DNA from 3 places in the Arthrobacter sp. CDRTa11 genome. Region 1 is predicted to be linked to each of the others. Evidence: predicted binding sites of a transcription regulator. Region 1 holds the regulator's gene; each other region holds the start of a gene.
The links. The regulator LexA, encoded in region 1, represses DNA repair genes until DNA is damaged. The targets are predictions, from matches to a motif close to TCGAACANNTGTTCGA.

Region 1 (7,842 bases):
GACCAGCAGCAACCGCCTGATGGGCCGCACCGCCAACAGATCCCGGTACAGAGCGAAATTCACGAAAAATCCTTTGGTCTGCCGACGGCAGCCAGGGGATCTCCCCGCTGACCGTCAGCTAGTGTGCTGCGCGCCTTAACTTGATGTCGATGGAGTCAACCCGCTCTCCAAACAATACATTCCGGGACCACGCCGCTTGGAGGCCCGCCACCAGCTCCCGCACGGCCGCAGCGTCAAGGCCATCCTCGAGGTACAGCACCACCTGCAGCTCTGGCCCGGATCCTCCGCCGGACAGTTCGGCGCCCGAGCGGGTCGCGGTGGCGATGCCTGCCCCCGGCTCAAGTGCAACCGTACGCACTGCAGGAAAGGCGGCTGCGGCCAATGAAAGCTCCGCGGCGAGGGCTTCATCAGCGTAGGAAGGGAGCCAGTCACGCTGCTGCGCCAGTGCCCATACTGCCGGCCGCCGCACCACAAACGTGAGGTCCGAGCCGGGGTCAAGGACCAGGAGTTCGGCGCCTTCCGCCACTGCGGACAGGGCAGCACGGGCGGCATACACCGCCACGGGCCGCGCCTCTGGGTGCCAGGCGGCCAGCGCCGCCGCGGAGGTAAACGCCGGCATGGCCGTCCTGCCGTCGGCAGCCTTGAGGGTTACCAGCGCCATGTCGGCCTGCTTGTCTGCTGCGAGGCCATCCACCGACTGCGCTTCTTCAGCCAGTTGGGCAATGATGGGGATGAAGACCCTGGCGGTGGCAAGGGCAGCCACCACTGACGCTTCATCGCCACTGCCGTCCAGGAGTCCCCGGACCGCGGTGACGTAGCCGGCGTCGGGAGCTCCATCATCGTCCTCGAAGCTGTGGATCTTGGCGTCGTCCCCGGCCAGGCTCCGGCCTTTCCAGGGTTGGCCGGCGGAATCGGTGGACCCTCCTGCGCCGGCAAGGGCAGCGGCTATATGCCCGGGTAGGTGGCGCGGTGCCGGACCGTTGCCAGCGGTATTGCCGTTGCTGCTGGAATCCACGGAGTTCGCCTAGCGGCGGCCGGCGACGTCGAGTGCCTCGGGCAGGGTGAAGGCCCCAGCGTACAGGGCCTTGCCCACGATGGCCCCTTCCACGCCCAGCGGAACCAGCGAGCGGAGGACCTTCAGGTCATCCAGGCTGGAGATGCCGCCGGATGCCACCACCGGCTTGCCCGTCTTTTCCACCATTTGGCGCAACAGCTCAACATTGGGCCCCTGCAGCGTGCCATCCTTCGTGACATCCGTGACGACATAGCGTGAGCACCCTGCCTCTTCAAGCCTGCCCAGGACCTCCCAAAGGTCCCCGCCTTCCTTGGTCCAGCCCCTGCCTGCCAGGGTGGTTCCGCGGACATCAAGGCCGACGGCGATCCGGTCGCCGAAACGGTCAATGGCCCGGCGGGTCCAGTCAGGGTTTTCCAACGCCGCAGTGCCAAGATTCACCCGGGCCACACCCAGATCGAGGGCCGCTTCCAGTGACTCGTCGTCCCGAAGTCCGCCTGAGAGCTCCACGTGGATGTCCAGCCGCCCCACCACCTCACGGAGCAGTTCTGCGTTGGAACCACGGCCGAACGCCGCGTCGAGGTCCACCAGGTGCACCCATTCGGCGCCCTGCTCCTGCCAGTTCAGGGCCGCCTCCAGCGGTGTGCCGTAACTGGTTTCGCTGCCTGCCTCGCCTTGCACCAACCGGACGGCCTGGCCGTTTACGACGTCGACGGCGGGCAGCAGTTCAAGAACCGGCAGATCATGTGCGGTGGTCATCTCAAGTCCTCAGTGTGGGGGGCAGGAAGGGTTTAGCGGTGGTGCCTAGGCGGCAGGCAGGGAAAGGAGGTAGGCGGCCAGAAGTGACATGCCCGCAAGGATGTAGAAGCAGATCTGGGTCCACAGGGGTTTGCGCTGCTGCCTGAAGGACAGGGCGCCGCCCACGAGGAGCCCCGCGAGGCCCATCAGGAGGACTGACCACATCTAGGCTGATCCGTCTTGCGGTGAGGGCTTGCGGAGTCCGTCCACCCAGTTACGCAGCAGACGGGCCCCGGCGTCGCCGGACTTTTCCGGGTGGAACTGGGTGGCACAGAGCGGCCCGTTCTCCACCGCTGCGATGAAGGGGGCACCATGCTCGGACCACGTCACCAGCGGCGCCGCCATCCGCGGCTGCACCACGTCGAAGTTCCATTCCTGGACGCCGTACGAGTGGACAAAGTAGAAGCGCTCCTCCTCCACGCCGGCGAAGAGCCTGGATCCCTCCGGGACCTTCACGGTGTTCCAGCCCATGTGCGGCACGACGTCGGCGGGGAGGAGCTCCACTTTCCCCGGCCACTCCCCCATGCCTTCAGCTTCAGTTCCGTGCTCAACCCCGGCTTCGAACAGGACCTGCAGGCCCACGCAAATGCCCAGGACAGGCCGTCCACCGGCCACACGCCTGCCGATCAGCCGGATGCCATCCACGGCCTTCAATTCCCGCATCACTGTCTCAAAGGCGCCCACGCCAGGCACCACCAGGCCGTCGGCATTGAGCACGTCCTGCGGTTTGGCGCTGAGGATCACCTCGGCTCCGGCGCGTTCGAGCGCGCGCACGGCAGAACGGATGTTCCCGGAGCCGTAGTCCAGCACCGTAACGGTGGGCTTGCCTTCTGGCGACGCGGGCTTGACCAATAGCTCCGGATCGATCACGGCGCCGTCACGAAGAATCTGCCCGCTCACAGCGCACCCTTGGTGGAAGGAATACCCTTCACACGGGGATCGGGCTCGACAGCTGCGCGCAGCGCCCGGGCGAATGCCTTGAACTGCGCTTCCACGATGTGGTGCGGGTCCCGCCCGGCAATGACGTTCATGTGGAGGCAAATGCCGGCGTGGAGCGTGATCGCCTCAAACACGTGGCGTGTCAGCGAGCCGGTGAAGTGGCCGCCGATCAGGTGATATTCCTGTCCCGCGGGCTCACCGCCGTGCACCAGGTACGGACGTCCGGAAACGTCCACCACAGCGTGCGCCAGTGCCTCATCCAACGGCACAGTGGCTTCACCAAAGCGGCGGATTCCTGCCTTGTTGCCCAGCGCCGTGCGAAGGACCTCGCCGAAAGTGATGGCCACGTCCTCTACGGTGTGGTGGACGTCGATGTGGATGTCACCGGTTGCCTTGACTGTCATGTCGATAAGGGAGTGCTTGCACAGCGCCGTCAGCATGTGGTCATAGAACGGGACCGACGTGTCGATGTCAGATACGCCGGTTCCATCAAGGTTGATCTCCACGAGCACTGACGATTCGCTGGTGGCGCGCTCCATGCTGGCGGTCCGGGCCTGGGCAGCGTTCGATCCGGTGGAACTCATGGTCATATGTCCTTTTCGGAAGGAGTACGGGAATTCTTGGCAGGCGCCCGAAGCGCCTCTATGTCAAGTTTAGGCGGGGAGCTTGGCCTGGCTGGCCAGGATGCTTTCCAGAGAGGTCAGGAACGCTGTGGTCTCACTCTCAGTGCCTGCGGTGACACGGAGATGGCCGGGGATGCCGACGTCCCTGATCAGCACGCCGGCGTCCAGCAGCTCCTGCCAGACAGCATGGGGCCGGTCCAGTCCCCCGAAAAAGACGTAGTTGGAATCAGAGGCGGCTGGCGTGAGGCCCATCCTGGTCAGCTCTTCGACGATCCGGTCCCGTTGTTTCTTAATGTCCTCAACGTCCGCCATAAGTGCTTCGCGGTGGCGGAGGGCCGCGAGGGCTGTGGCCTGGGTGACGGCCGAGAGGTGGTACGGCAACCGAACCAGCCGGAGGGCATCTGTCACTTCAGGCGCCGCGGCCATGTAGCCCAGGCGCGCGCCGGCCAGAGCAAAGGCCTTGCTCATAGTCCTGGTGACAATCAGGCGTTCCCGGCCGGGCAGCAGAGTCAGGGCACTGGGAGTGCCGTCATGGGCAAACTCGTGGTAGGCCTCGTCAACGATCACTATGGTCTGGCTGGCCTCACCCGCGGAGTACACCGCCTCCACGACGTCCAGGCCAAGGCCGGTCCCGGTGGGGTTGTTGGGTGAGCAGAGGAAGACAATGTTCGGCTGGAGTTCCTTGACCTGCAGGGCCGCCGATTCCGCGCTCAGCCCATAACCCTCCGCCCGCTGGCCAACAATGTACTCCGTGTCTGTACCGCTGGCCAGCAGCGGGTACATGGAATACGTGGGCGGGAACCCGAGGGCCTTGCGTCCTGGACCCCCGAAGGCTTGGAGGATCTGCTGGAGCACTTCGTTCGAGCCGTTCGCCGCCCAGATGTTGGTGGGGTTCAGGCCGTGGCCCAGGTATTCAGCCAGAGCTTCCCGGAGTTCGCTGAATTCGCGGTCCGGGTAGCGGTTCAAACCGGCGGCGGCTTCCGTCACGGCCTCGGTGATGGCGGCCTGCACGTCCGCCGGGACACCATGTGTGTTTTCGTTCACGTTCAGCAGGATGGGCACATCCAGCTGCGGGGCACCGTAAGGGGTTAGCCCGCGGAGGTTGCTCCGGAGGGGAAGACGGTTCAGGCGCTCTAGCTGGTCATTCACCTGAACAGTTTAGTGCCCATGCCGGTGCCCGGAAAATGTGACAGCCCGCCAGCCTTCCGCAGTCCAGGGAAGACACTGGCTGATGAGGGGCGGCAGGTTCTGAGGATCCCGCTATTTGGTGGGAACGAACAGCTGCTGCCCCGGCACAACGGTCCCCGCGCTGAGGTTGTTGAGTTGAACGATATCCGCGATCACATCCCGGGGGTCCCGCTCTGGGGCAACTGTGGCCGCGATACCCCACAACGATTCCCCGCCCTGAACGGTAACTGACACCGTGGGTGTCAGGGCAAGGCCGGCAGCGGAGTCTGCCGCCTTCGCCGGGGCGTTAAGGAAGCCCACCAGGGACAGCAGCAACGCAGCCAGGAAAATCAGGGGAATACCGATGAGCACGATCCGCCCCCGGCGCGTGAGCCGGAGCGGCGGCAGGGGCTTCTTACGGGGCTGCGGTTCCGCATCCAGCAGGGACGTGAGCTGCTGGACGGAGACGAACTGCTGATGGCGAGCCTGTGAAGCGGATATAGCTGACATGAAATGAGCCCTCCTGGACCATACTGTGCTGCCCGGAGTGTCCTTTTCCCGCCTGCGGCCCGGATGGCCTTCATCTGAAGATCCGAGTATTCGAATACCGCAGGCAATGAATAGAACACATGTTCGAACTTTGCTTCTTCAGTTTTAGCACTTATCAACGAATATTGTCGAGACTCGCTAGAACAAATGTTTGAAAAAGCGTTGCGGCTGCCCTACGTTTGGATCAAAGAACAACCACTCCTGTAGTTGATCAGCAGGGTCTGACAATCCAGGCCGGAGGTTCCGGCACCCGCGGCCGTGGACACCCGGGGCAACGGAAAGGCATTGGCGAATATGGCAGCACCAGCCGCTGACGGCAGGGCGACCCAGCGGGGTCGGCAGCCCCAGAGGGTCCCGAAGGGGCTTACAGCACGCCAAAAAAAGATCCTGGAAACAATTCAGCGCTCCGTCAATGACAACGGGTATCCGCCATCCATGCGCGAGATCGGCGACACCGTGGGCCTGGCAAGCCTGTCCAGCGTCACGCACCAGTTGTCGCAGCTCGAGAAACTAGGCTACCTGCGGCGCGATCCCAAGCGGCCACGGGCCATGGAAGTCCTGATGCCACTCACTCTGGACGGCGGCACTGGCAAATCGGCAGGATCAGCATCTGCCAAGCCGCCCGTTTTGCGCAGCATTGATGGCGGGGCAGTTTTGGATCTGCCCACGGCCATGGACACCGCCATGGTGCCCCTTGTAGGCCGGATCGCGGCCGGCGGTCCGATTCTTGCGGACCAGGTGGTAGAGGACGTCATGCCGCTGCCGCGCCAGCTGGTGGGACAGGGTGAACTGTTTATGCTGCGGGTTGCCGGGGACTCCATGGTTGACGCGGCGATCTGCGACGGCGACTGGGTAGTTGTCCGGCGCCAGGCCGACGCCGCCAACGGCGATATCGTTGCAGCCCTGCTGGACGACGAAGCCACAGTGAAGACTTTCCGCCAGCGGGACGGCCACACGTGGCTTCTTCCCCAGAACACGCAGTACGAGCCCATTCTCGGAGACCACGCCACCATCATGGGCAAGGTCGTCTCAGTGTTGCGCTCGCTTTAGGCTCCAACCGCTCCAGGTTTTGTCCCGGGCTGCGGTCAGGCCCGTGGGCTTTCCTTGGCCAGTCTTTCAAGGGCGGCGAAAGCTATCTTGCGGTCTGTCGTGGGCCAGAACGGTGGCAGCGCAGCCCGAAGGAAACCGGCATAACGCTCGGTTGCCAGCCTGGAATCGAGCACGGCCACCACACCTTTGTCTCCCGTGGAGCGGATCAACCTGCCGGCCCCCTGGGCGAGGCGGATCGCTGCGTGCGTGGCTGAGACAGCCATAAATCCGTTTCCGCCCGCCTGGGCTACCGCACGTGAACGTGCCGTCATCAGCGGATCGTCCGGCCGCGGGAACGGTATCCGGTCAATGACCACGAGCCGGCAGGATCCGCCCGGGACATCAACTCCCTGCCACAGCGACATCGTGCCGAAGAGGCACGTATCGGGCTCGTCGGCGAACTGCCTAACCAGGGCCGTCATGGTGGAATCACCCTGGCAGAGGATGCTGACGCCGATTCGCGGCCTCATCGCTTCTGCGGCTTCTTCGGCCGCGCGGCGTGATGAGAAGAGGCAGAGGGCGCCGCCGCCGGAAGCGCGGATCAGGGCCTCGAGTTCATCCAGCGCCTCCGGCGCGGCACCCCGGCCCGGTTTGGGCAGGTGCCCGGCAACGTAGAGGATCCCCTGTTTTGGATAATCAAAGGGGGACCCTACGTCCACTCCGGTCCAGCTGGGAGCGCCGTCCCCTATCAGCCCCAATCCCCCGGCCGTCGGCTCGAAGGCGGAGCCGATGGCCAGCGTGGCTGAGGTCAGCACAACCGTATGGCCGGCAAAGAGTCCTTCGCGCAGCTTGCCGGCAACACTGAGCGGGGCAATGTTGACCAAAACGGGTGCGCTTTCATCAGGCTGTGAATAGCCCTGCTGCGGATCAAACGAGCTGGCCCGCGAAAACCACACCACTTCACGGTTGTCCTTGGCCGCAATGAGCCGTTCGCAGAGTTCAAGAATCAGCAGGAGACGGGACCGGGCAAGCTGCCGCCCGCCGTCGGCCGTTGTACTGCTGTCCCCTTTTGAATCCGAGAGGGCTGCCCGGCAGGCCTCACGAAGCTGGTCAACGCAGTCCAGCTGTTCATCGTTCAGGCCGTTCGGGAGCAAACCACTGGGGACGCCGGCCAGGGCCACCTCAAGGTTGGCCGCGGCTGCATTCAGGGCGTCGACGGTGATGGCAGTGTGCTTTCGGGCACCGGCGGCGGCAGCGTGGACCATGGCAACCGAAAGCTGCCCTGATACGGCGCCGGTAACCCGGTCCTGGAGTTCGTGGGCCTCATCCACCACCACCACGTCATATTCGGGCAGAACGGCCAGTCCTTCGAAAGCACTGACCGCCAACATGGCGTGATTCGTCACCACAACGTCGGCTTCAGCTGCGTCCTGGCGCGCCAGTTCACTAAAGCATTCCGCTGCCAGCGGGCATTTCTGCGCCCCCAGGCACTCCATCGAGGTAACGGACACCTGCCGCCAGGCGCGGTCGGTAACGCCGGGCAGGAGCTCGTCACGGTCACCAGTGGCGGTCTTCTCCGCCCACTCACGCAGGCGCACCACCTCCTTGCCCAGCTGTGATGCCGGACCGCCCATGGCTGCGGCAAAGTGCGGCACGCTGGTGTCTTCCCCGAGGGAGAAGAGCTGGCCCTCGGCGGGCTCTTCCGACGGGAACCCGCCTTCGAGC
Region 2 (7,842 bases), 1.3 Mb from region 1:
GAGCGGAATTCTGTGGTTGTATGCCGGAAACGGTAACGGTGGCTGGATTGCCAGGGTCCAAGCTGGTTCGGGATGGAACGTCATGAAGGAAATCACAGCCATTGGCGATCTGGACCGTGATGGAAGAGCCGACGTCGTGGCCCGGGACTCGGACGGTCAGCTGTTGCACTACCGGGGCGATGGGCGAGGCGGGTGGTTTAGCCAGAGCATCATTGGTTCCGGCTGGAACATCATGACTGCGATGGTAGGCCCGGGCGACTTCAGCGGTGACGGCTTGGAGGATCTCCTTGCCCGCGACACTGGGGGCACCCTATACCTCTATACGGGCAATGGAGTCTCCGTGGCCGGCGCGGGTTATGCAGTGGGCTCCGGCTGGAACGTCATGACGGCGATCGTGGGACCGGCCGACTTCAACGGGGACGGCAACGTGGATATTCTGGCCCGCGACGCCGGCGGAGCCCTGTGGCTTTACCCGGGCAACGGCTCCGGCGGGTGGCTACCACGCACGTTGGTCGGCTCCGGCTGGAACGTCATGACCATGATCATTTAGCAGCATGACCATGGTCATCGAGCAGTTTCATAAGCCGTCTATGCGGCGAGACGGCTTTTGACTTCGGCAGCTGACGGGTTGGTGGCTGCTGTGCCGTCCGGGAAAAGCACGGTGGGCACGGTGCGGTTGCCGCCGTTAATCTGCTCCACGAGTTCGGCTGTCCCATCGACTTCCTCGATGTTGATTTCCGTGTAGCCGATGCCCTGCGCGTCCAGCTGCTTCTTGAGCCGGTTGCAGTAGCCGCACCAGGTGGTGGAAAACATGGTGATGGTGCCGGATTCGGGGGTGAAGTCCACAGAGTTCTCCTATGCGTTGAAGGGGTTCATTCCCATCAACGGTATCCTGCCCGCCGCTATTCCCCGCGCCCGCGCCGGCGTATGACAGTGCCGGGGGCCATGGCATGCTGGAGCCATGTGTGGACGCTATGTAATGGCACGTGCCGTGGGGGACCTGCTGGCGGAGTTTGATGCCGGGCTGGAGGAAGAGGTGCACCTCCCTCCCTCCTGGAACGTGGCGCCAACCGATGATGTGCCCATCGTCCTGGAGCGGCTCATCGACGGCGGGCCGGTTCGGCAGCTGCACGTGGCACGCTGGGGGCTGGTTCCGTCGTGGGCGAAGGATCCCGGCATCGGAGCCAGGATGATCAACGCCCGGAGCGAGACAGTGCTGGAAAAGCCGGCATTCCGTAAAGCGATGAAATCCAGACGCTGCGCCGTTCCTGCTGACGGCTATTACGAATGGAAGCAGGGCGCAGGCAAGGCGAAGCAACCGTATTACGTGCACCCCGGAAACAGTGCGGGGCTGGTGTTTGCCGGGTTGTACGAATGGTGGAAGGATCCGTCCAAGGCGGAAGGGGAGCCAGGCCGGTGGATGCTCTCCACCTCCATCCTGACCGCGGATACCCCGCCGCCCGGGGCCGAGTCAACAGTATTCGGCAAGCTCACCGCCCTGCATGACCGGGTGCCGATCCCGATGGACGCGGCCACCATGGAATCCTGGCTCGACCCGCACGCCCAGGACCCCGCTGCCCTGGTGGACCTGGTCCGCGCCGGGGTGAAGGGCGTCGCTGCCGACTGGCACGTGGAGTCTGTAGGCCGGGACGTGGGAAACGTGCGCCACAACTCGCCGGAGCTCATCCGGCCCGTGGAGGCACTGTTCTAGTACCACCCATGAACGGTGACTTGCCCTAGATGGTGACGCTGCCGGCGTCGTCCACTGACCAGGTGGGGTTGTAGGCAACCTCCCAGCGGAACCCATCCGGATCGGCGAAATAGCCGCTGTACCCGCCCCATGGCTGTGTAACTGGCTCCGCAACGATGACGGCACCGGCAGCAGCTGCCTCGGCCATGACGCGGTCCACGTCCTCAGGGCTGGCCAGGTTGTGGCTGAGGGTGATGTGGGGGACCGGCCCCGGAGGACTCACCCCCGCCTCCGCCTGCATTTGCCCGGCATCCCAAAGGGACAGCGTCAGCCCGTGGTTAACCTGGATAAACAGCACATCACCCGGAATTTCCTTACGGACCGGCCAGCCGAGTCCTTCCACATAAAAGCGGCGGGACTCCGCGACGCTGCGGACACCCAGTGAGATGAAGTCGACTCTTGGCTGCATGCTTCGATACTGTCATGTGATGGAGATAACTCAAGGAAGCGACAAAGATGCTTTGGCGGACAAGGAACAGCTTGCCGCAGTCCGCATAGCAGTCGATGAAGTGGACGAGCAGATCGTGGGCCTGATTGCCCGTCGGGAACGCCTGATACGGATCGCAGGGACCCTGAAGGGGGACGACGCAGAAGTGCGCGCTCCCGGCCGGGTCGAGAGGATCATCGAACACGTCCGTTTAGCCGCGGAAAAGAAGGACATTGATCCTGACATTGTGGAATCGACGTACCGTGCCATGATCACGGGCTTCATCGAACTCGAAATGAAGGTCCACAAAGGAAACAGCTGAAGCTGACCCTGGGGGCGTCTCTGCGCTCCCGGGAGGCTTCAGTCGCTTTAGAGTGCTTCCCTAGATCGCTTCCTCAACGGGGACTCCGGACTGGAACTCCCGCCCGTCGGCCTCGCTGAAGGCTGACATAACGTGGCCCTTGCCCAGCCCATGGATAACGGCCAGGGGAAAGCTGCCGGTGATGGTGTTGCCGGAGTGGGTGACACCACTGAGATCATAGTTCTCTTCGATGCCCTGGTCATGGCTGAACGAGTAGCAGGCTATAGCCTCCCCGTTCATGAACTCTATGCCGAGCCGTCTTTGTGATGAATAGTCGGGATCGGCCGCCATGAGCCCCACCACATAAGCACCCGATCCCGGGATATTGCCGTCTATATCAAAAGTGGCCACAAGCGTGGAGTCTTGGGCCTTGATGCTTACGTGCTTGAGGAGTGCGTCATTGGTGGTCATGGCACCATCCTGCTCCCCTGCTGCCCCGTCCGTCCACCCCTGTCTAGGTTTTGTCTGGGCACCGGCGTAGACTTGAATTGTTCGAATATGTATTCGAACAGCTGTCATTGGCTGAGTAATTTACAGTCAGGTGACAGCTCCGTTTCCAGGGAGGCGCAATGGGCATGTTCAGCGAATCCGTTGACGTTGTCTGCACCCCTTCAGGCCAGCCGCTGCAGCTTCAATGGGCCGGGCGGCAATACACGGTGTGCGCGGAACCTGTGCGGTGGTACGAACGCAGGCAGTGGTGGGCGGAGGAAAAGCGTGCGCCGCTGGGAAGCGGGCCAGGCCTGGTGGACCATGAAATTTGGCGGGTCCAGGTCCTGGCTGCAGACACCCCCAATGGTTCGGGCGGCAGCACTCCCGCTGAGCCCCTCACCCTTGATCTGACCAGGCATGTCGGCAGCGGCCGCTGGAGGCTGCTGCGGATCCATCACGGAATCCAGCCCAGAACAGCATGACTTTTACGCACCTCCACGTTTCCACCGCCTTCAGCGCCCACTACGGCGTTTCCTGGCCTGATGAGCTTGCCCAGGTTGCCGCCGCAGATGGTGCCACTGCGCTCGCCTGCACGGACAGGGACGGCCTGTACGGCACCATCAAACACCTCAAAGCCTGCATGGCTGCCGGGATAGACCCCATTGTGGGTGTTGACCTTGCGGTCCTTGATGACGACGGGGACCACCGCACCCAGGTTGCTGGCCGGGTAGTGGTGCTCGCCCGCGGAAACAACCGGGGAGCGGGCTACCGGGCATTGTGCCGGCTGGTCTCGGATGCCCATGCCCGCACTTCCGGAAAAGCCGGGGGAGTGGTGCCGGTGGCAGTCACCCGGGCAGAGCTCGCATCCCGGACCTTGGACCCACTGACCCTCAAGCCAGTACTCACGGTCCTGATCGGACCCGATTCCGACGTCGGACTGGCCATCGGCGGACGGCGTTACCTGCGTCCTCGCACACTTTTTAAACGCTGGCTGGACGCCATGCCGGCAGGAACAATAGTGGCCGAGGTTGTCTCCCAGCTCAGCGCCCCCGGCTCACCGTTGAGTACCGCCCATGCAGTACGAATGCTCAAACTCGCAGAGGAGCACCACGTTCCGGCCGTTATCACTAATGCTGTACGGTACTGCGCCGAGGATGGCGCCGCCACGGCTGACGTGCTGGATTCTGCTCGGACCCTCAAGTCCCTTCCTGAGCTGGCCGCCGAACCCCTGCTCCAGCCCAACGGCCAGGGCTGGCTGAAAACATCAGGGCAGATGCTCCTGCTGGCCAGGGAGATCATCCACGCCGCAGGGTACGGCGCTGCTGACCTCAAACAGCTGATGACACAGACCGAGGCGCTCGCCGACCTGTGCCGGATTGACCCGGTGACGGATATGGGCTGGAAGCAGCCGGTGGTGCCCGAAACATCAATCATCGGCATAGACCAGGACCCCCAGGTTGAACTTGTCCAGCGGTGTGAGGCCGGGATCGGACAGCGGTTCCCGGGAATTTCCGGTACTGCCGAACATGAGATGCGCCATCGCCTCGATCATGAACTGGGGATCATCCAGAACCTTGGTTTCTCCTCCTACTTCCTCACAGTGGCTGAGGTGTCCAGGATGATCCTGGATATGGGGGTCAGGGCGGCGGCCCGCGGGTCGGGCGCTTCAAGCCTGGTCAATTACCTGATTGATATCAGCCAGGTGAACCCCCTCCAGCACGACCTCGTCTTCGAACGGTTCCTGTCCCGTGACAGGGGCACCCTTCCAGACATTGATATCGACGTCGAAAGCGCTGAGCGGCACAACGTCTACCGGAAGATCTTTGACCGCTTTGGCGCCGAGCGCGTCACGCTCATGAGCATGCAGAACGGATACCGTGCCCGCGGTGCGGTCCGTGATGCGGGGATGGCGCTGGGCATGGATGACGGCGATGTGGGGGAGATCGCCAAACAGCTGTGGCGCTTTTCTGCCCGGAAGTTCCGCGAGGCGCTCGCCGAGAAGCCAGAACTTCGGGAGTTCGCCGGGCGGGTGGAACAACGGGGATTTGCCGAAAACCAGCAACTGGACCTGCTCGTGGACCTCACTGAGCGGCTGGACCGGCTGCCCCGCCATATTTCCATGCACCCCTGCGGAGTGATCCTGGGCGACGCCACCCTGCTTGACCGGACCCCTGTCCAGCCCAGCGGGCTGGGGCTGCCCATGAGCCAGTTCGACAAACACGACATGGATCCCATGGGCATGCTCAAGCTCGATGTCCTGGGGGTCAGGATGCAGAGTGCCATGGCCTTTGCAGTCAGGGAAGTCATCCGGATCCACCCTTCCAAGGCTGAGGTGGTCGCCGCCGGTGCCCACCCCTCCGGCCCTGATGGTTCCGGGCCTGACTACATTGCCGAGAATGGCCACATTAACCTCAACGCCGTGCCCCTTGATGATGAGCCCACGTATGAGCTGATCCGCAGCACACATACGCTGGGCTGTTTCCAGATCGAATCCCCTGGCCAGCGTGAGCTGGTGGGCAAGATGGCGCCGCGCGACTTCAACGACCTCATCATCGATATTTCACTTTTCCGGCCAGGACCCATGAAGTCGGACATGGTGCGGCCGTTCCTGGAGCACCGGCACGGGTTCGCGCCGGAGGTCTATCCGCATCCTGACCTGAAACCCGTGCTTCAGGAAACGCACGGGGTCACCGTTTTCCACGAACAGATCCTGAAGACCTTTGATGTCATGACACGCTGCGGCCTGGCCCGGGCCGACGAATTCCGCCGCGCACTGGGCAACGAGGCCCTTGAACCTCAAGTGGAGGAATTCTTCCGCCGGGAAGCCCGCGCCAACGGGTATACCCCGGAGGTCGTGGATAAAGTCTGGGGAACCCTGAAATCCTTTGGAAGTTTCGGTTTCTGCAAGGCGCACGGAGCGGCGTTCGCCGTGCCCACCTACCAGTCTGCCTGGCTAAAGGCCCACCACCCCGAGGCTTTCCTGGCCGGGTTGTGGGAGCACGATCCGGGCATGTACCCCAAACGCCTCCTGGTGGCAGAGGCACGCAGGCTGGGCATCCCCATACTGCCGTTGGACATCAACCGCAGCCAGGCGGAATACAGGGTAGAACGGGTCATCGAAGGGCCGGACCGGGGCAAGCTGGGGATCAGGCTGAGCCTCAAAGGGATCTACGGCGTATCCGGGGCTGAACTCAAACGGATCGTTGCCGGCCAGCCCTATGATTCCCTGGCGGACCTCAGGGCACGGTCCCGGCTGAGCAAACCAAGCATCAGGAGGCTGGCCCAGCTTGGCGCCTTTGATTCCCTGCACCTGGAGTCCGGCGGGAGCGCCAACCGCGCAGACCTTGTCCACCACCTCCAAAAGCTTCAATCCACGGGTGCTTCCCGCAAGGGTATCGAGGTCATCGAGGGCCAGCTGGCCCTGCCCCTGGGGGACGTGGAACTGCGGAACGTCAAACCGGGCCTGCCCGCACCCACGCTGGTGGACAACGTGCGCGCGGAGCTTGATCTGATGGCCATTGATGTCAGCGGGCACTTGATGGACAGCCACCGGCCCATGCTGGACAGGCTCGGCGTCACCACGGCGGATAAACTGCTGGGCCTGCGCAACGGAACTGAAGTGCTGGTGGCCGGAGTGCGAATCGCCACCCAGACACCGCCCATGCGCGGTGGCCGGCGGGTTGTTTTTATCAGCATCGACGACGGCACGGGCTGCGTCGACTCCGTCTTCTTCCATGAGGCGCAGGAACAGGCCGGACTGCTGCTGTTCGGGACCAGGCTGCTCCTGATCCGGGGAACCACCCGGCGGACCGGTCCGCGGGGAATCAGCCTGAGTGCCAGCATGGCCTGGGACCTGAGCCGGGTTGAAACCCTGCCTTTCCCGCAGTCCAGTCCGGAGACCACCGACATTCCGCATCCATTGGACGGAATCAGCCGCAGCCTTGCCATTACCGGGATGGGCGGCTGAGCGGGCCGCGCGTCCCGTTGGTCGGCCTCTCTGGAAACCGATAGCATTGACGGTGGCTGGCTGTGGTCCCCGTATGCCACAAGCTATGAAGCCTTAACTTTGAATAGGAGACACCCGTGTCAGATGCCCAGCAGATCACCCTCATCGTCGATGGCGAAGAGACCAAGGTGACTACCGGGACAACCGGGGCGGAACTCTTCTTTGAGCGTCGCGACGTCGTTGTTGCCCGTGTCAACGGCGAGTTGAAGGACCTGGACCAGGAACTGCCCGAAGGTGCAGAGATCCAGGCCGTCACCATTGGTTCCCCCGACGGACTGAACGTGCTCCGCCACTCCACGGCCCACGTCATGGCCCAGGCTGTCCAGCAGCTGCGCCCGGATGCCAAGCTGGGCATCGGACCATACATCACTGACGGTTTCTACTTCGACTTCGATGTCGCTGAGCCGTTCACCCCCGAGGACCTCAAGACCCTCGAAAAGATGATGCTCAAGATCGTCAACCAGAACCAGAAGTTCGTCCGCCGCGTGGTAAGCGAGGACGAGGCCCGTGAGGCCATGAAGAACGAGCCCTACAAGCTGGAACTGCTGGGCAAAAAGAACGACGCCGCCGAAGCCGGCGAAGGGGTCAACGTCGAGGTCGGTGCCGGGGACATCACCATCTACGACAACGTGGACCGGAAAAGCGGTGACAGCGTCTGGTGCGATCTCTGCCGCGGCCCACACCTGCCCAACACCAAACTCATTTCCAATGCGTTCGCACTGACCCGTTCCTCCTCCGCTTACTGGCTGGGCAACCAGAAAAACCAGCAGCTGCAGCGCATCTACGGCACCGCCTGGCCCACGAAGGACGAGCTGAAGGCCTATCAGGAACGCATTGCGGAAGCGGAACGGCGCGATCACCGCAAGCTC
Region 3 (7,842 bases), 590 kb from region 1:
GGCCGCTCAGCCCGCTCGAGCGCCAATGGCTGCACGCACTTGTGTTGCTGCGGGGGATCCAGGCCATCCCTCCGGGCGATGACCCCGCCGGATGGGCACGCGCTGTGTAAGTACCACGGGTTCGGTGAAGCACTCCCGTATCCGGCGGGACAGAATGGAACGGGACTACGTGGATGGAACCAGCCTGAACGCGTATCGGCCTACTGTGCGGTCACCTGGGTCGATCCGGAAATCTGCGTCCTGGCTGACCAACTCCAGGGAAGTTTTGAAGAGGTCTCCGTTGCACGGGACCCGTACCGGAGCCAGAACTTCCGCACCTGACGGAACGGACACCGAAAGCTGAACCTCGGGTGGTCCTTCGCAGACAAAGTGCAGTTCGTAAGTGCCGGGGTCGAGTGCCGTCATTCCGTAGTTGGTGACTGTGTCCGAAACGGTGGAACCATAATGCTGGCCGGGTTTCTCGGGTCCCAGCCTCTGTGCTGACCACTCCTGCAGGTCTTCCAGTTCCGAAGCGCGTGCGTCCGTGTTGGGCTGTACGGTAACGCCCGCCGCGGCCGGTTTGCCTGTGGGTACGGTGGCACTGATGGTTAAGGGGCCACCGGGGTGCCGGACGAACCGTTCCAGGACCGAGTCGCACGTATAGGGCATTGTCAGGGGCGGGCGCTCGCCTTGGACAATGGAGAGATTGGCGCTGTTGCCACCGGCACAGGCACTCTTGACCGTATAGTCGCCGGGAGCAAGCTCAATCGTAAGCTCACCGGCAGGCTCTGTTTCCGACGGCATCCCCGGGTCTGTTGGGAAAGCTTTGAGTAAACCCGCCACTTCGGCAACGTTTTGCTGGATCGACCGCTGTTCCCTGGTCGCGGTCTGGGCCGGGGAAGTCACCGCCCCCTCGGCCGGCCCGCTGTACTCGCATCCCGCCAGTGGAGTGGCGAGCGCCGCCACAATAAATAGAGCTTTTCCATACCGCATCTGCATCCCCCATAAGCCGACGTCACCCGAGTCTAATGGCCGCATGACCGATAAACCGTCTGGTCGGATCCCTGGAACAGTGCTTTCGTTGAGGTATACACAACAACACTCGGGGGCCTGTATGAGACGCCATTGGGATCCAAAGCGAGTCCGCCGGATCATTGCCCTCTCACTCGCAGCCGGGGCTTCCCTGGTGCTGCTCCTATTTCCCGTTTACAGCACGATGAGCCTGAGCAACGGAGCGCCGGACCATGTCACGGCTTCGACCATGTTTGACGTCATGGGGCCTTCCATCTTGGTTCCGTTGCTGGTCCCCGTTGTATTGGCCGGGTTACCACTCCTGGTGCGGCGAACGGCGCACGCATTGCCCGTAGCCACCACCATCGCTCTTGGCATCTTCACGGTCATCTCTTCAGCAACCATCGGCTGGTTCTATGTGCCGGCCCTGGCAGCCGCGGTCGCCGCCGTCACTGCACCACCCAAGCCGTGGGGCGTCGGGGAACAGGCACACATAGCCGGTCAGCACTAAACAAGGTGGCCATTCCAGGACCCTTCCAATGCCATGGAGTGCCCTCTGTCGGCCCCTGCGCGTACACTTATCCTATCGAACATATATTCGAATAAAGGTGTGTTGTGCGCGTTATTATTGGTCCCCGCGTGATAGATGCGGGTAGTTCCCTACTGTCGGTGCTGATCTCCCCGGTTCCGGTTGCCGCGGGCTACCCCTCCCCCGCCCAGGACTACTTTGACGGCCGGATAGATCTCAACGAACACCTGATCAAGGACATCACCAGCACCTACGTGGTGCGCGTCAGCGGTGACAGCATGGAAGGCGCCGGGATCAGCGACGGCGATGAACTGATCGTCAACCGGGCACTGGAGCCAAAGGACGGTTCCGTTGTCATTGCAGTGCTCGACGGCGAACTGACCGTTAAGCGGCTCCGGATCACCGCCGCCGGGGTGCTCCTGCAGGCCGAGAATCCCAACTATCCGGACGTCCGCGTTTCCGCACTGAGCGAGCTGACCATTTGGGGCGTGGCCACCAGGTGCCTGCACCATGTCTAAACCCGCAGTCATGCGGCAGATGGAGCAGATCGCGCATGTGGACGTGAACTGCTTTTACGCCAGCGCCGAGCGCGCGTTTGATCCCTCACTTGAGGGCCGCCCGCTGGTGGTGCTCTCCAACAATGACGGCTGCGCGGTCACCCGGAGCCCCGAAGCGAAAGCCCTGGGCATCCCCCTCGGTGAACCCTGGTTCAAACTCGCGCCCAGGGCCAAGGAATGGGGACTGGTGGCCAGATCCAGCAATTACGAGCTCTACGGGGACATCAGCGCCCGTGTCATGGACCTGCTGGGCAGGTACTCCGCCTGGCTCGAGGTCTACAGCATCGACGAGGCCTTCCTTGGCGTCAAAGGCTCCCCCGAGGAACTGCGGCTGCTCGGCCATGCCATGAAGGAGGCCTGCCGCCGGCACGTCGGGGTGCCGGTCTGCGTGGGCATCGCCGGCACCAAGACCCTGGCCAAGCTGGCCAACAAATGGGCCAAAAACAACCCCGCGTTCAACGGCGTGTGCCAATGGGGCTCAGTGCCTGCACCTGTGCGGGAAGCGCTGATGGCCGGGCTGTCGGTGATCGAAATCTGGGGTGTGGCAACCCGGCTCACCAAACGCCTCAACGCGATGGGAATCCAGTCCATCCTGGACCTTTCCAGGGCAGACCCCGTGGTGATCCGCGACCGCTTCTCCGTGGTCATGATGCGCACGGTCCTCGAACTCCAGGGCACTCCCTGCATTCCGATGGAGGAGGAACGGATCGGCCGCGACCAGCTGATTTTCTCCCGGTCCTTCTCCACCCCGATCACCACGGCGCCTGACCTGCGGCAGGTCCTCAGCGTCTACGGCCAGCAGGCGTCCGCCCGGTTGGCCAAACACGGCCTGCAGGCCAAAGTCCTCACTGCCTTTGCCGGCACCTCGCACTACAACCCGCGGGACACCTCCTACCCCTCGGTGTGCATCCGGCTTCCGATGCCCACAGCTGATCCTGTACTGCTGACGCGGGCCTCTCATGCCCTGCTGCCCCTCATCCAGGAAGGCGTCAAGTATGCCAGGGCAGGAATCATGGTCACGGACCTCCGGCCCACCGGCAACCAGCCACCCCTGCACCTCTTCGAAAACGCCCACGAGGAACGTGGGATCGGCGCCCTCCTGGAGGACGTCAGCCGCCGGTACGGCCGGGGGTCCATCGGCCTGGGCCACGCAGGCATCCGCGGCGGACCGGACTGGAGCATGAAACGGGACATGCTCTCACCCCGGTACACCACGCACTGGGACGAACTTCCGCTCGTCAAAGCCGCCTAACCGCCCACCATCGCTGAGAGCAAGGAAGAACCCAGGGCAAACCATGGAGGAGCTCCCCCTTCACTGCACTTTGTCAACCAGTGGCCCATAGGGCTGCTGCCGATCAGTTAGCTGCTGCCGTACTGATCAGCTCTTGCCCACCCGCGCTCACGTGTCTCATAACTAACGATGAGCACTCGATTCTTGCCGAAGGTTGCAAGACATAGTTACGAGAATTGCCCTTGCCATCGCACGTCCGGGATTCCGCCGAAAAGCTGTGACAGTGCAGCGAGGCGACTGTTCACTCGTTGAGACGTCTCGTATCCCATGGGTTGTGAGACGCCTTGGTCGAGACGTAAATCTCGGCGGCGACAAGCTGCATCGACACTTCGAATTAAGCGGACATCTCCTCAGCTGGCGGACGAGTATCAGTCAATCCAAGCATTACTGGGGTGGAGGGCCTGGACGGTCCAGCTGGCGAGTATTCGCATGGCGTCGGCGGTCGGGGATCCCGGTTCAACGGTATATACGAGCATGACCAGGCCCGGGTCGGTGGAGAGCTCGAATGATTCGTAGCCGAATTCGAGGTCGCCGACGGCTGAATGGGTGAGCATTTTCTGCCCGGACCGGTAACGGAAAACGTCGTGGGAGGCCCAGAGGGTGCGGAATTCCTCGCTTTGGGTTGAGAGCGTGCCGATGATCTCGATGAGTTCCCTGTCGTAGGGGTCCCGGGCCGTGGCGGCGTGAAGGAGCGCCACCACGTTGTGTTTGGCTGTGTCGAAGTCACGATGGAACCGCGGGGCGCGTGCATCAAGGAACAGGTAGTGCGCGTAGTTGAATCGGTCGCGGGATCCGTCGTCGGGGAGCGAGTAGAGCGCCCGGCCGATTCTGTTGGAGGCCAGGCGGTCAAGGCGGGCGTTCTGCACGAATGCGGGGGCATCGATGGAGTCCAGGACGCTCTGGATCCCCGGCCTGACCGTGGTGCGGTTGGAGGGTTTCCGTCGCGGGGTGCGCCGCTGAGTGATCCTGGCGAGGTCCAGCAGGTGGTCGCGTTCGTCTTCGTCGAGCTGCAGGGCGCGGGCGATCGCCTCCATGACCTCTCGGGATGCGCCGGAGATTTTGCCGCGTTCCAGCCTGGCGTAGTAGTCCACGCTGACACCGGCCAGTTGCGCCACTTCCTCGCGACGCAGGCCAGGGACCCGGCGTGCCCCGCTGTACAGCGGGACGCCTGCTTGCTCGGGGGTGAGCTTGGCGCGCCGGGAGGTGAGGAAGCTGCTGATCTCGGACCGGGAATCCATAGCTCCAAGGGTAGGCCTGCCGCCTTCGGTCCCGACAGGACCTGCCAGGTCCTCCCGGCGCCGGGGGCCGTTCACCGCCGGGGGCGGTGTCAGTACCACGCCGGGCCGTAGTTCACGTACGGGGCCTCAAGCATATTGACTTCCTCGTCGCTCAGTTCCACGGACAGCGCCTCGACGGCCTGCTGGAGGTGGTGCGGTTTGGTGGCGCCCACAATGGGGGCCGAGACGTTCGGGTTCCGCAGGACCCAAGCCAGCGCGATTTGGGCCATGGTGACGCCGCGAGCCTCGGCCACGGCCTGTACCGCATTGATCACGGGGCCGTCGTAATCGTTGTCGAATGCCTGGACCACCTTGTCCGTGCTAGAACGGTTGCTCTGTTCCCCTGCCGGGCGGGCCAGCCGGCCTTTGCCGTTGGGCGAGTACGGCACCAGGCCCACCCCCATATCTGCGCACATGGCCATGAGTTCCGGCTCGTCCTGCCGGCGCAGCAGGTTGTACTGGTTCTGCATGGAGACGAACCTGGTCCAGCCGCCAAGATCCGCTGCGTGCTGGAGCTTCGCGAACTGCCAGGCATGCATCGAGGAAGCTCCGATGTACCTGACTTTGCCCGCCTTGATGACGTCGTGGAGGGCCTCCAGGGTTTCCTCCACCGGCGCCTCATCGTCAAAGCGGTGGATTTGATACAGGTCGATGTAATCCGTGCCCAGGCGGGCCAACGAGGCATCGATCTGTTCCATGATGGCCTTGCGGGAGAGGCCTTCGCCGCCTGGACCCTCATGCATCCTGCCGCGAACCTTCGTGGCCAGGACAATATCTTCACGCCTCGAGAACTTGGTTATGGCACGGCCCACAACTTCCTCGGAGGTACCGGCCTGGTACACATTGGCCGTGTCCCAGAAAGTGATGCCCAGATCCACGGCCTGGCGGAAGAACGGGGCGGCTTCCTCTTCGGTCAAGGCCCACACATGCGCGTTCGGCGTGGTGGGGTCGCCGTAGCTCATGCAGCCCAGGGCAAGCCGGCTGATCTTCAGTCCTGTGTTGCCGAGTCGGGTGTATTCCATGGGGTCCTTCTTTCAGACGGGGTTTCGTTCCTTTGACGGTACGAGGATCGGAGGCGGCCAAACAGGACCTGCCAGACCACGTCAGAACGGGTCCTTCTCCGTGCAGGGCAGCCACGGGATGGTCGACAGGACGGAACTTCCCGGTTCCGGACTCAAGGCCAGCGAAAGAAGCATTCTGCGAATGGCGACCCTGCGCCTGCCGCGGCGTGCCACGCTCGTTTTCGCGCTGGTGGTCTTCGCGGCCGGACACGTCATGGCGGCGCTGGGAAACGACGTTGGGACCGTCTTGTCCGCACGCGTGATTACTGCCCTAGCGGCCGGGGCCTTCTGTTCCGTGGCCGCTGTCGTCGAAACGCAGGCCGCCGGCCCGCCCGACAGCTCCCGTGCCCTGGGCGTGATGATGAGCGGTGTGGGCCTGGCCACCGTCGCGGGCGTCCCGCTCGGATCCTTCGCCGGCCAACTCCTTGGCTGGCGAGGGACATTCTGGGGACTTGGCGATCCTGTCCGTCGTCGCAGTTCCCGTTATCGCGCGGTTCACGCCCACAAACAAGCACTCGCACGCGCCGTCCGTCCGTGCCGAACTACGGGCGATCATGACCGCCCGCATGGGCATCCTGGTCATCGCCACCATCCTGGCCACCGGCGGCTACATGACATGCCTTCAGCTACCTTTCCCCGTTTGGCCACCGGCCGTGCCGGGCTGCCGGCCTGGGCAGTGCCCCTGATCTTCGTCGTCTTCGGCCTCGGCGCGATCATCGGAACCAACCTCGCCGGAAGGTTCGCCGACAACCGCCCCGTCACCACCTTCATCACAGCCACCGCAGGGACCATCGTGCTGATGGGGCTGCTCGTCCCGCTCTCAACGAACGCCGCCGCCCTCTTTGTTCTCATGTTCCTGCTCGCTATCGCCGGTATGGGCATCCCACCGGTGGGAACCGGACTCGCCGTCCGCTCGGCGCAGAGGGCGCCGACACTGGCGGCCGCAGTTTCCGTGTCCGCTTTTAACGGTGGAACGGCAACCGGCACATGGTTTGGCGCGACGCCGCTCGAATCGACTCTGGGCGTCCTTGGCCCCTGACCACCGCGATCATCATGGCCGCCCTTGGCCTGGTGGCACTGCTGGTCCTGGCCCGGACTCCAGCGACGTACCAACCGGACGCTGAAGATACCTTGTAGCCCCGGCACCGGTTCCCCACCCGATTCTCTGTCTCGAAACCTCTACGCCTCAAAACCCTAGGGATATGAGACGCCCATGGCGTCCGTTGGAACCTTCGAAGGGATTGAGTTCCTGCGGAATTCCGTCCTTGGACTCGAACGCTAGATGTCGCTGAAATAGGTTGCGGCCTCCTAAGAAGGCCTATTCTGAGGGCATGGCGCAGTCCGGTGAGATGATTCCCGCAGCCCTTCACCCACCGCTAGAGGTGGTGTTGGCGAAGGCCGTGAAGGGCATTCCCTCGCCTGCCGCATTGCCTGGCCAGATGCTTTTCGAGCCGAAATTTGACGGGTACCTATTCCGCTTTTGACAGAGGCGCAGCCGAGCCGGGCGAGAGCGTGATGTCTGGCGGGGCTCCGAGCGCGATCAGCCGCTCGCGGATGCTGCTTCGCGCGAGTGCATATCCGCGTGAGGTGCGGTGGAGCAATGACATGCTGTTGGCGGCCTCGAGCATGGAACCGATCTCGAACGCCAGGACCTCAGCGGCGTCAGTTCCGCCGCTCAGGCCAGGCAATTCAGCCCCAGCTTCGCGGACGGCGCGCGTGACGAAGGCCAGCCATTCCGCATCGATCTGCGCGAGACGGTCACGGGCGGCGTCGTCCTTTGACGCGGCGTCCGCCCCGACGGCACGGAAAAAGCATCCGCCGGCAAACACACGGCCCTCGGAGTAGTCGAGCCAAAGTTCAATGAGCGCGATGAGTCTCTGGAGTCCCCGCGGCCTGGCGAGGGCCGGGGTGGTGACCGTGTCGATAAAGATCGCGCGCGCGGCCTCGATCGTCGCCAGTTGCAGCTCCAGCTTGGAGCCAAACAGCGTTGCGACATTGCTCTTGCTGACTCCCAGCTCGCTGGCCAGCCCCCCGATGGTGAGCCCGTCCAGTCCGGTCAGCGACGCCCGATCGACGGCGAGGCGCAGAACGGCGCGCCGTGATTCATCGCCGCGCAGCCGCCTGCCATCGGATGTAG

Region 2: a site for LexA is predicted at 3,031-3,046, ahead of F8G81_RS13865 (DUF6504 family protein). Genes of this name have one in related genera too.
Region 3: a site for LexA is predicted at 1,577-1,592, ahead of F8G81_RS05535 (LexA family protein). Genes of this name have one in related genera too.

What each region holds. Positions count from the first base shown of each region.
Region 1 covers NZ_CP044532.1:1,789,800-1,797,641, reverse strand. Annotated here, with positions in the region: gene F8G81_RS08185 (MFS transporter) at 1-63, opposite strand, end outside; gene F8G81_RS08180 (SseB family protein) at 119-1,015, opposite strand; gene priA (bifunctional 1-(5-phosphoribosyl)-5-((5-phosphoribosylamino)methylideneamino)imidazole-4-carboxamide isomerase/phosphoribosylanthranilate isomerase PriA) at 1,025-1,771, opposite strand; gene F8G81_RS08170 (hypothetical protein) at 1,817-1,975, opposite strand; gene hisH (imidazole glycerol phosphate synthase subunit HisH) at 1,976-2,710, opposite strand; gene hisB (imidazoleglycerol-phosphate dehydratase HisB) at 2,707-3,333, opposite strand; gene F8G81_RS08155 (histidinol-phosphate transaminase) at 3,403-4,521, opposite strand; gene F8G81_RS08150 (LysM peptidoglycan-binding domain-containing protein) at 4,633-5,049, opposite strand; gene lexA (transcriptional repressor LexA) at 5,383-6,138, shown strand; gene F8G81_RS08140 (ATP-dependent DNA helicase) at 6,174-7,842, opposite strand, start outside.
Region 2 covers NZ_CP044532.1:3,090,548-3,098,389, reverse strand. Annotated here, with positions in the region: gene F8G81_RS13895 (FG-GAP-like repeat-containing protein) at 1-550, shown strand, start outside; gene F8G81_RS13890 (mycoredoxin) at 589-846, opposite strand; gene F8G81_RS13885 (SOS response-associated peptidase) at 980-1,711, shown strand; gene F8G81_RS13880 (VOC family protein) at 1,737-2,159, opposite strand; gene F8G81_RS13875 (chorismate mutase) at 2,179-2,499, shown strand; gene F8G81_RS13870 (hypothetical protein) at 2,560-2,949, opposite strand; gene F8G81_RS13865 (DUF6504 family protein) at 3,108-3,449, shown strand; gene F8G81_RS13860 (DNA polymerase III subunit alpha) at 3,446-6,934, shown strand; gene thrS (threonine--tRNA ligase) at 7,051-7,842, shown strand, end outside.
Region 3 covers NZ_CP044532.1:1,196,603-1,204,444, reverse strand. Annotated here, with positions in the region: gene F8G81_RS05550 (phosphotransferase enzyme family protein) at 1-110, shown strand, start outside; gene F8G81_RS05545 (hypothetical protein) at 166-783, opposite strand; gene F8G81_RS05540 (hypothetical protein) at 1,094-1,501, shown strand; gene F8G81_RS05535 (LexA family protein) at 1,606-2,037, shown strand; gene F8G81_RS05530 (Y-family DNA polymerase) at 2,030-3,328, shown strand; gene F8G81_RS05525 (helix-turn-helix transcriptional regulator) at 3,736-4,605, opposite strand; gene F8G81_RS05520 (aldo/keto reductase) at 4,695-5,666, opposite strand; gene F8G81_RS05515 (MFS transporter) at 5,848-6,744, shown strand; gene F8G81_RS05510 (TetR/AcrR family transcriptional regulator) at 7,175-7,842, opposite strand, start outside.